Regions from separate parts of the Lysinibacillus zambalensis genome, predicted to be linked through region 2. Evidence: riboswitches for the same ligand, from Rfam matches in the RefSeq annotation. Region 2 holds a riboswitch; the other holds the start of a gene.
The links. Region 2 has a riboswitch for FMN ahead of ribE (riboflavin synthase). Riboswitches for the same ligand answer to the same signal wherever they lie in the genome.
Positions count from the first base shown of each region.

Region 1: it holds a riboswitch for FMN, as region 2 does, so the genes downstream of both, ABNX05_RS10005 (ECF transporter S component) here and ribE (riboflavin synthase) in region 2, are expected to answer to the same signal.

Region 1 covers NZ_JBEGDG010000006.1:74,425-80,122, forward strand. Annotated here, with positions in the region: gene glnA (type I glutamate--ammonia ligase) at 23-1,357, opposite strand; gene ABNX05_RS10000 (sodium-dependent transporter) at 1,658-3,004, opposite strand; gene ABNX05_RS10005 (ECF transporter S component) at 3,178-3,765, opposite strand; FMN riboswitch at 3,989-4,176, opposite strand; gene ABNX05_RS10010 (RNA polymerase subunit sigma) at 4,471-5,698, opposite strand, start outside.
Region 2 covers NZ_JBEGDG010000013.1:110,883-116,580, reverse strand. Annotated here, with positions in the region: gene ABNX05_RS16945 (VanW family protein) at 1-539, shown strand, start outside; gene ABNX05_RS16940 (methyl-accepting chemotaxis protein) at 647-1,471, shown strand; gene ABNX05_RS16935 (HAD-IA family hydrolase) at 1,544-2,161, opposite strand; FMN riboswitch at 2,620-2,745, shown strand; FMN riboswitch at 2,997-3,122, shown strand; gene ribE (riboflavin synthase) at 3,318-3,956, shown strand; gene ribB (3,4-dihydroxy-2-butanone-4-phosphate synthase) at 3,977-4,603, shown strand; gene ribH (6,7-dimethyl-8-ribityllumazine synthase) at 4,809-5,276, shown strand; gene ABNX05_RS16915 (spore germination protein) at 5,442-5,698, shown strand, end outside.

The DNA.
Region 1 (5,698 bases), on a different contig from region 2:
TTGAAGTCTCAACACTCCCCGTCTAATACATTCTTAAATATTCTTCCCGCTCCCAGTTATGGACACGTGTGCGGTATTTATTCCATTCTATTTCTTTAGCAGCAGTGAATTTTTCAAAGATATGGCCTCCAAGTGCTTCGCGTACGATATGATCCATTTCTAGTTCAAGGAGTGCATATTCCAATGAAGCTGGGAGACTATCGATACCATTCAATTCACGTTCAGCTCGTGACATTTTATAAATATTTCGATCTACAGCATCTGGCGGTGTGAGATTTTTGCGAATTCCATCGAGCCCAGCTGCTAAAATAACAGCCATTGCTAAATAGGGGTTTGCTGCTGGATCAACAGAACGAAGCTCGATACGTGTTGATAATCCTCGTGCAGCTGGAATTCGAATAAGTGGTGAACGATTTTGTGCAGACCATGCCACATAGCAAGGAGCCTCATAACCTGGCACTAATCGTTTATAGGAATTAACAAGTGGGTTTGTGACAGCTGTAAAACCATGTACATGTTTTAGTATTCCTGCCATAAAGCTACGTGCTGTTTCGCTTAATTGCAATTCTGCATGTTCATCATAAAACGCATTTTTATCCCCTTCAAATAAGGATAAGTTGAAGTGCATCCCAGAACCGTTAACACCAAATAGCGGCTTTGGCATAAAGGTTGCGTGCAGTCCATGCTGTGCAGCAATCGTTTTTACAACAAGCTTAAACGTTTGAATATTATCACATGCTTCAATAGCACTTGCATATTTAAAGTCGATTTCATGTTGACCAGGTGCAACCTCATGATGAGATGCCTCAATTTCAAAGCCCATTTCTTCTAGCTCTAATACGATATCACGTCGACAGTTCTCCCCTAAGTCAGTTGGGGCTAAATCGAAGTATCCACCACTATCATTTAACTCAAGCGTTGGATGCCCCTTTTCATCTAGCTTAAATAAGAAAAACTCCGGTTCTGGTCCTAAATTAAATGAGCTAAAGCCTAACTCCTCCATCTCCTTTAAAACCTTCTTCAGATTGGAACGTGGGTCGCCTTCAAACGGTGTACCATTCGGTCTAACAATATCACAAATGACACGGGCCACTTTGCCTTTCTCGGCAGTCCACGGAAAAATGACGAATGTATCACGGTCAGGACACAAGTACATATCTGATTCTTCAATACGTACAAATCCTTCAATTGATGAGCCATCAAACATAATTTTATTGTCCAACGCTTTGTCTAATTGACTAACTGGTACTTCAACGTTTTTGATCGTTCCTAATATATCAGTAAATTGTAGGCGAATAAATTTTACATTTTCTTCCTTAACACGACGTTTAATATCTTCTTTTGAATAATGTTTCATTCTCCACCACTCCAATGTTATTTTAATTCACACAATTCTTTTGCAACTGCTTTTAAAATACATCACAAAGATGAAAAATACAATATCTATGTAAGGTTTTATTACATACATTTTCTCGAATATACTTATCGTTTTTTTAGATATATAGAGTTATCCCCTCTTACTACACCCGCTGACAGCAACACATCTTTTTTCTGTGCGAAAGCGTAGTGCTAACGTAGCGACAGCAAGCAAGCGTTTTATTGTTGCACCATCAAAAAAGTAGGTTGCATCCCTTAAACGGAACACAACCTACTACCATTAGTATTGCAATAGCATGTTTACAAACACAACAATAATCACAAGAGGTACTACTACTAGCATCAATAGACGATAAGTCGAATAGAACCCTTGTCCCAATTTGCTTCCTATTAATAATTCCTTCTTCACAAATTCTTTATCAACTACATATGCAATAAAGATAGCAATCAATAAGTTACCTATCGGAAGCATTAAATTAGAAACTAAAAAGTCAGTTGCATCAAAAATTGTTTTTCCAAAGATTGATACATCCGCTAATGTACTTGATGAAAGCGCTGCAGGAATCGCCGCAATAAAGACAACTACACCTAGTAACATTGTCAACGCAGAACGAGACATACGCCCTTTCTCTATAAATGCCGCTACGATAATTTCATATAAACTGAAGGAAGAAGTTAGCGTTGCGAATAAAAATAATAATAAAAACATCGCTAAAAATAGTTCACCAAATGGCATTTGACTAAATGCTGTTGGCAGAACCATAAATAATAAGCCTGGACCAGACGCTGGTTCTAAATCAAAAGCAAATACAACAGGGAAAATGGCTAATCCTGCAAAAAACGATACAAGCACCGTGAGAAGAACAACAGAGCCCGCAGAATTCGGTAAGCTTACATCCTTCTTTAAATATGAGCTGTACGTCACAAGACAAGAAAACCCTACTGCTAAACCAAAGAAGGACTGCCCTAATGCTTCTAATATAGCCTTTCCAGTCATATTGGAAAAGTCAGGCCACAAGAAGAATTTAACTCCCTCCATTGCCCCATCTAATGTTAAAGCCCGCACAACAAGCACAATAAACATAATAAATAATAAAGGCATCATCCACTTATTAGCCTTCTCTATACCATTTTGCACACCAAGTGAAATGACTAGTACATTTACTAGCGTAAACAATCCTAAACCTAATAGCGTAATCCAAGGTGTCCCTACAACTTCCCCAAATAGTTTACTAGGATCATTAGCAGGATCAATAACAGCCCCACTCACGCCTAGGCCACTATATATAAAAATCCAACCTCCCACAACACTGTAAAAAGTTAATAATAAAAAACAACCGAGTACACCCATACGACCAACCCAAGCCCAGCCAGTTTTCGTCGGTGTAATTTTTTTATATGCAGTCACAGCCTCAGACTGTGTACCACGACCTAAAATATACTCTGATAATAACATCGGTAAACCAATCAACAATGTAAATAGAACAAAAATAAGGAAAAATGCTCCCCCACCACTTTGTCCAGTAACATACGGCAACTTCCATATTGCCCCTAGCCCGATTGCAGCTCCCGCTGATGCTAAAATAAAGCCTAGTTTACTAGACCACTGACTCTTTTTTTCACTCATCTCTTCAAACTCCTCTAACATTCTAAACTCTTCCTTATTTTACATGAAAATAGTAATCTAGACTAGATTATTTCTATTTGTTACTTTTGCACAATAATATCCAGCATATCCATCATTCTATCTATCCAATATAAAAAACCTCGAGCACTTAACAGCTCGAGGTCTCATCCATATTATTTTGTTATATACATAGAGCGCTGTTGATGGATCCATTTGCGCATTGTTGTGAATAGTAATGCCATGATGAACGTTATTAAAATACCCTTAATAATGTTAAATGGCAAAATACCAGCTACGATCATTTTATATAGTGAATCACCTACGACAGGCTCCATACCTAAAAAGTAAGTGTACATAGGTAAAAATACTGCATAGTTAAGAATGCTCATTCCTACTGCCATTATGATTGTACCTGCAGCTAAACCTCCGACAAGACCTTTAACTGTTTTGACGCGATTAAAGACAAAGCTAACTGGTAAAATAAATAAAACACCTGTTACAAAGTTCGCGATATGACCTACTGGTACTCCTGTTGGCGTACCAGAGAAAATCCAGTCCAACACATTTTTAAAGAATTCTACTAAAATACCAGCTACAGGTCCCATTGTGATCGCTGCAAGCAATGCCGGCATATCACTGAAGTCTACTTCCAAAAACGCTGGAAATGGCGGAATAGGGAAATTAAAAAGCATTAACAAAAACGAAATACTGCTCAGCATGCCAATCGTAATAAACGACTGAAGTTTAACATTTTTCTTCATAGTAAACTCTCTCCTCTTTGCTGATTCAATCTCGCAAGAAGAAAGGTTACGACCTCATCAATTCTTATTATGAAAAAACCCTTATGCAAAATAAGCATAAGGGAGAATAGGCATAATTAAAGAAACGCCATTAATTAACTATTGTTGAGCATACGCTGCGTAAAGCCACAACGAAAAAACGCTCGTACATAGCTAAATTCATAACAATGAATGACGATCGCACCTCCATCTTCTCCCATCCAGACTTTAACTGTCGGCCTTGGAATTACACCAAGTCAGCCATGCAAAAAATATTTGCACAGGTCGCGGGCTGAAGAGTTTTTAGTAAATTATTCGAGCTAATGAAAGACATTAGCGATTTACACCTCTATTACCGCCGGTCGGGATTTCCACCCTGCCCCGAAGATGAATCAATATTTTTTTATTTCATAGCCTTACTATAATGAATTACAAAGGAAAAGTAAATAGCTTTGCTTAAAAAAATCCGATTAAACTTGTATGTTTTACAAATACCCGCAATAGTCCCATCTTTAAAAGTTAAGGGTTTACTATCATCCCCGTTGATTGTTATTCTTCACCAATCGGGCTTTTACCATCCTTTGATCTCCCCCTAAACTAACAAGAGCATTCACGCCCGTATAGCGGCGAGAATGCTCCAAAAAATTCACTTATAAAGTTGCGTTCATTTATTTGTTGTTTCACCATTTATGGCATATATCGTTTATTGGCTCCTACAGGCTTTGGTAAGAAATTTTTCAAATCAAATCCTTCCCAACTCTCCTGTACAACATTGTCTAGGCGTACTTGTTGATCAAAGCTTGCAGCAGTTAGCATCATTGCTTCAATTAATTGGGTTGCACGAATCACGTCCATTGTCGTTAAATCAAGCGGCTCGTCAAATGTAACAATAACGCCTTCTGCTACCTCTTTTACAGTGTATGTTATATTTTCCGGTATAACTGGAACGTATGCATTATCATTTTTAGCTCGCATATCAACAAGAGCTTCTGTTACAGTGGAAAAAGTTTTACGAGAATCGGGTGATAAATATTCAACTCCATTTTCATCTTTATATAAATAATAATTAAAATGATTTGAGCTCGTTAATGCCATAGAATTACTGGCCTCTTCTTCATTGGAAAGCTCGGATTCTGTATCATTAAGTTTTCCAAATTCGATTTCTTTATACTCTGAGTCTGAGAATGTATCCTGTATAGTCCCTACATATTCTCCAGAATCTTTAGCAGCAACATCATAATCATTTTGCTCCGGCAATACATGAACAAGTTGATCGCCCTTCTCCTTCAATTCTCCTTTATATGGATGATAATTAGTAAAACCATTTGCTTCCTCATCAATTTTTGGCGCATACTTTTCATACATTTGTAATGTTGTAGGTTTTTTCTTCCCAAAATCAGTAGCCACTCGTTCATTTGGAATAATATACGTCATCGGTACGCTTTCCTTATCACGATTTGCCAAACCAATATGGAATGCTACTGCATCTGTTAAATCATCTTCATATACAGATGATCTCAGAGACATGATCCGTGAATGTTCTGCTACTATGTTAGACTCCATAATATTATCATGCATAGAGCTTTTTGCTGCACGATCTTCCTGCATTGTTGAATATTGAGAAGTTTCAGGAGCATTGGCCTGATCCATTTTTGTATCATGATTATTCATGAACATAGAGCCTGTAAGTACTGTTAAAGCGAAGACAGCTGCAACACTCATAAAGATTGGCCATTTACGACCTTCTTTCTTTATAGTCTGTTCCGCACTGTGTTCCTCTTGTGATGTTATTTCATCATCAATTGGTTGTTGTATAGCTTGAAGATGGACAGAATCCTGCAAGCGAGCATCTGCCAATAATCGATTTACTATTTCTTCTTTCGAACGGCGGTCAGAAAGCTTAGGGGCATTATTC
Region 2 (5,698 bases):
TGGAGATGCCTCTTTATATTACTGAAAGCGGATATTATTTTGAAGATATCCCCTATCTAGAAAACGTAGTTGTAGCATCCTATACAACTTACTTCAATACCGATGATGTAGGCAGAAATAAAAATATTGAGCTTTCTGCGAAGGCAATCAATAATGTTATCGTTGGAAGTGGAGATTATTTCTCGTTTAATACAGTAGTTGGCCCTAGAGACGAAGCGAATGGTTATCAGCCCGCACCAGAAATCATCAACAAAAAGGTTGTGATGGGCATTGGGGGAGGTATTTGTCAAACGTCTTCTACCTTGTTTAACGCAGTTGATCAAATACCAGTTAAATTTGTAGAACGGCATCACCATTCTTTAGATGTAGGGTATGTTCCAAAAGGAAGAGACGCTACTGTTTCTTATGGTGGTTTAGATTTTAGATTCCACAATACCAGTGATGTACCATTTTTAATAAAAGCTAACTATAGTAAAAACTCTCTTACAGTTGAGGTAAGAACAGCAGAAAAATTTGTAGAAATCTTGAAAAAATCATAGTAGTTTTTCAAAGACACTTAAGCTAAAGGTGTCTTTTTTTGGGTGTCATGCTATAGTTAAATTAAGTAATTTCAGTATAATCGTGTTATTGGAAAAGGGGAAATTTAATGCATCCAAAGCTACAAGCGACAATAGATTCTATCAATTTTTACCAGGTAACATATCCTGAAGATGCTTGTATTATAGTTGCAGATACTGAGAAGGTCATTGCTTACAAGCCAGGTAATCAAGTGGACTTAAAGATTAAAGTTGGTGATCCTGTAGCTAAGTATCGTGGAACAACAACTGAAAAGTCTCTTAGCCTAGGAAAGTTTATGAGGGAAGAGCGAGGTTCTGAAGATTTTGGATTGGCGTATATTGCATCTGCACAGCCTATTTTTGATGGTGGGAAAGTAATCGGTGTGTTAAGTGCCATTATTTCGAATGAAAAAATGGATGGGATGCGATTATTAGCAACTGAGCTTTCGAGTTCTGTTGAAGAAATGACCGCAACGAATGAAGAGTTAGCAGTAGCAAGTGTAGATGTATCAAATCGCTTAGGGGAGCTATCCAAGTTTTCAGAATCAATGACTGGCGATATTCAACAAATCAATACGATTGTTAATTTAGTAAAAGATTTAGCTATGAAATCTAAAATTCTTGGATTAAATGCATCCATCGAGGCTGCTCGCTCAGGTGAGCATGGACGAGGCTTTGCTGTAGTAGCATCTGAAATACAGAAAATGTCGCAAAGTAGTACGGATAGTGCCGAAAGCATTACAAACCAATTAGAAAGCATTAAACAATCTATTGATCAAGTCAATGAATTTGCAAATCAAATCGCAATGTTTACCCAGCAATTTTCTGTGAGTATGCATGAATTAACAGATGCTTATAAAGGAATTAATAGCACAGCAGAAAAATTAATGCATATAAGCGAAGTAAAGGCCTAATAACTTCAAGCAATTATGCCTCAGCATAATTGAAAAGGATAATAGCAAATTAATCGCTATTATCCTCTTCGTCTAAATAATATTCAAAATTTCTTGTGGTGTAGCAACTTTGTAATCGGGTTCTTCTTGTTGCACAACTTCAAAAGAGTCATATCCCCAACCAACCCAAATAATAGGCACTCCCGCTTTTTTGCAGGCTGCGATATCTCTTTGTTCATCACCAATGTATAAAACTTCTGATGGTGTAATGCTTGTGTCCTTTAAAAATTTCTTGATCACTTTATCCTTTCCAAAAATTCGGTTTGAACAAAGAACATCCGACACACAATGAATGCTATTCATTTTTAGAAATTCTAAAATATTCTCCTGTGAATTGGAGGAAATGATAAGTATTTTATAGCCTCTTTTATCAATTTCCATTAGGACTTCCTTCATACCGTTATAAAGATGAACATCATTTAATGACTGACGATATAAGCGATAAAATTGAGGTAAAATCATCGGCAATTTATACATAGGAAAGTCAAATAATTTACTTCGTTCCGCTATAGATAATTTTTTCAACGATTCAATTTCCTTTAACTCTATTCCTTTAAATTTATATTTTTGCGCAATTGTATTCCAAGCTGATGCTAACACTGCCGTAGAATCTGCCAATGTTCCATCAAAATCAAAGATAATATATTTCATGTAAACTAACTCCTTTATAATCTAGTTGTAAAGACGTTTATTTTTTGAAAATGTTACTGCCTATACTTAAAAAAATGACATGATTATACAGGATATGAAACAACGGAGTACAAATAACTCTAGATGAGCAATTTTTTCACTAATAATTATTTTTGGATCATCACCATAATTTGTGGTTGAATCGGGCGCTTTGTTGTTGTTGTTGCTGTCGCTACGCTTTCGAACAGAGCAAAGCTTCCTGGGCATCCGATGAGCTGCTTAAGGCAACAGATGTTTATTGTGCGAAAGTGAAGTGCTAACGTAACGACAGCAAAAACGGGATGGCCACAAAGGTCAGGACGTGATGTAGTCTAGTCCTACATGTGAATGGGGCATCATGACAGAAACTTACAATTAATTTTGAGATTTATCTGGATAAATTAATTAAGTAGTGGTATCGTAAGAAATAGCTAAATAAAAATATCCTTCAGGGTAGGGTGAAATTCCCAATCGGCGGTGATGAAGCAATTCAAAGTCCGTGAGCGCAAGCTGATTTGGTGCAAATCCAAAACCGACAGTTACAGTCTGGATGGGAGAAGGGTAAAAGTAAGACCTTTTTAAATTCGCTTGAGTTTATAAGGTTTATTTGATTATGCTTTTATGTAAACTACTTCCCATCGTTTAAGTTGGGAAGTTTTTTTATCTTCATTCAGTAGGTGTTTGGACACCCACTAAATAAAGATAAAGCCTCCGGTGGATATCACGGATTTTGAATTGTGCAGGCACAATTCAAAATCCGGACGTAATTACGCCAAGGCGAAATTGATTTATTATTTAGCTAACAAATTGAATAGCAGTAGTTCTTCGGGGTAGGGTGAAATTCCCAATCGGCGGTGATGAAGTAATTCAAAGTCCGTGAGCGCAAGCTGATTTGGTGCAAATCCAAAACCGACAGTTATAGTCTGGATGGGAGAAGAACGATGAGATGGTAGCCTAAGGAAAAATTTTGTATCCTTATGGTTTATTTGTTGACGTCTTATTTATATGAACTCCCAAACCCCTTTAATCAAAAAGGGGTTTTTTATTTGAACAGAAATTTTTGATTGAGGGAGGAGGTACATAGGGCTCCAAAAATGGATAGATAAACTTAGACCAATGAATGGAAGTGGGTGAAAAAATGTTTACAGGAATTATTGAGGATATTGGTACCGTAAAAACCTTGCAAAGCGATAGAAAAAGTATGAAAATCACTGTTATTTCAAAGAAAATGGTTGAGGATGTAAAGCTCGGGAATAGTATTGCGGTCAATGGTGTTTGTTTAACAGTCATATCTTTTAATGATCAGGAGCTTACGATGGATGTAATGCCTGAAACGGTAAAGGCAACAAATTTACAGCAGCTAGCAATAGGAGATCCAGTAAATTTAGAGCGCGCTATGTCAGCGAATGGGCGATTCGGTGGTCATTTTGTATCTGGGCATGTAGACGGAGTAGGGAAAGTAGTACGAAAGCGGCCGTTAGCAAATGCAGTTTATATTGATATAGAGCTATCAAAGGAGTTAACGAGCTTCTGTATTCCAAAGGGCTCCATCACAATTGACGGAACGAGCTTAACAATCTTTCAAGTTGAGAAAAATGGTGTCACAGTATCATTGATACCCCATACGTACAAGGAAACAATTTTAGGTATGAAGAAAATTGGTGATCTCGTCAATGTCGAAACCGATTTAGTAGGAAAATACATTTTACATCAACTTAAGTATGGTCAGGAACCGCCGGCCATCACAAAAGACTTCTTAGCACAAAACGGATTTTAACCAACAAGGAGGTGGCGAAATTGCTACATTCGATTGAAGAAGCAATTGAGGATTTAAAGCAAGGAAAGATAATTATTGTAGTAGATGACGAGGATCGGGAAAATGAAGGGGACTTACTAGCACTTGCGGAATTTATGACACCTGAAACGATTAACTTTATGGCTACCTATGGAAGAGGCCTTATATGTACGCCAATTTCCCAGCAGCTAGCACAAAAATTAGCATTAAACCCTATGGTTAGTGTGAATACAGATAATCATCAAACAGCATTTACCGTTAGTATTGATCATGTTGACACAACTACTGGAATTAGCGCCTTTGAACGGGCAATGACTATACAGAAAATGCTCGAACCACAAGCTAAAGTTGCGGATTTTCGTAAACCAGGCCATGTATTCCCACTAATAGCAAAGGAAAATGGTGTATTAGAGCGTAGGGGACATACGGAAGCTACAATAGATTTGGCAAAGCTTTGTAATAGCGTTCCAGCAGGAGTTATATGTGAGATTATGGGCGACAATGGCAAAATGCTACGCTTTAATGATCTCGTTAAATATGCAGCACAACATCATCTAAAAATGATTTCAATTGAAGCGTTGGCAACATATCGTCAACAAATAATGGAAGAAAACACAATGACTATATAAAAAAGGTTATCACCAAAAGTTGTGGATGATTTTTGTTAAAAACGTATAAAGTTAATCTTCGTTCTGGCTTGTTAACTCCTTGGGAATCAACGAAGGCTAAAAGAATCACGTCCTGTGATAAGACCTTCGAGACGAACCTCGGTGCCGCTGCACGAAAATCAACCACACGAAATGGTGATGAGCCATAAAAAAGGAGAAAAGAAAAATGGTTAAAACATTTGAAGCACAATTAATTGGTACGGATTTAAAAATAGCAGTAGTAGTAGGTCGTTTCAACGAATTTATTACAAGTAAATTATTAGACGGTGCATTAGATGGTTTAAAGCGTCATGGTGTTGATGAGAATTCTATCGATATTGCATGGGTTCCTGGAGCATTTGAAGTTCCATTCATCGCTAAACAGTTAGCTGAAACAAAGAAATATGATGCAATTATTGGGTTAGGTACGGTTATTCGTGGCTCAACAACACATTATGATTATGTATGTAATGAATCAGCAAAAGGAATTGCAAATGTGTCACTAACTACAAATGTACCTGTTATTTTTGGCATTGTTACTACTGAAAATATTGAACAAGCAATTGAGCGCGCAGGGACTAAATCAGGAAATAAAGGCTATGACGCAGCAATGTCAGCTATTGAAATGGCAAATTTAAAGAAGATGATTGGATAAATCTTTCTAATAATAGGTTGGAAATTGCAACGCTAAATTATTCTGACAAAGCATTTTAAACAGTATATATTCTTGAATATTTTTTTAAAGCATGGAGAAAATATCCGTAAGTGTATTTATGTTATTTTTTATAAATGTACTAATTTGGAGCTGGCTCAGTAGGAGATGAGGGATATTTCTTCGATAGAACAAGAATTAAATTTGAAATCTTTGAAGTCACTATTTCAACGCTCTGCTGATGTGGTATTTCAGGAGTATTTCTTTCAGCAACATAAAGTACATTTGATAAAATGCGAAGAGATGATTAATGAACGGTTACTGCAGACCGTTATTGTGCAACGAATACAATCTTTATTTACTGCAACATCGGATGAATTGTTAGCGGAGCATATACAAAATCATTTACACATTCCCCATCTTCA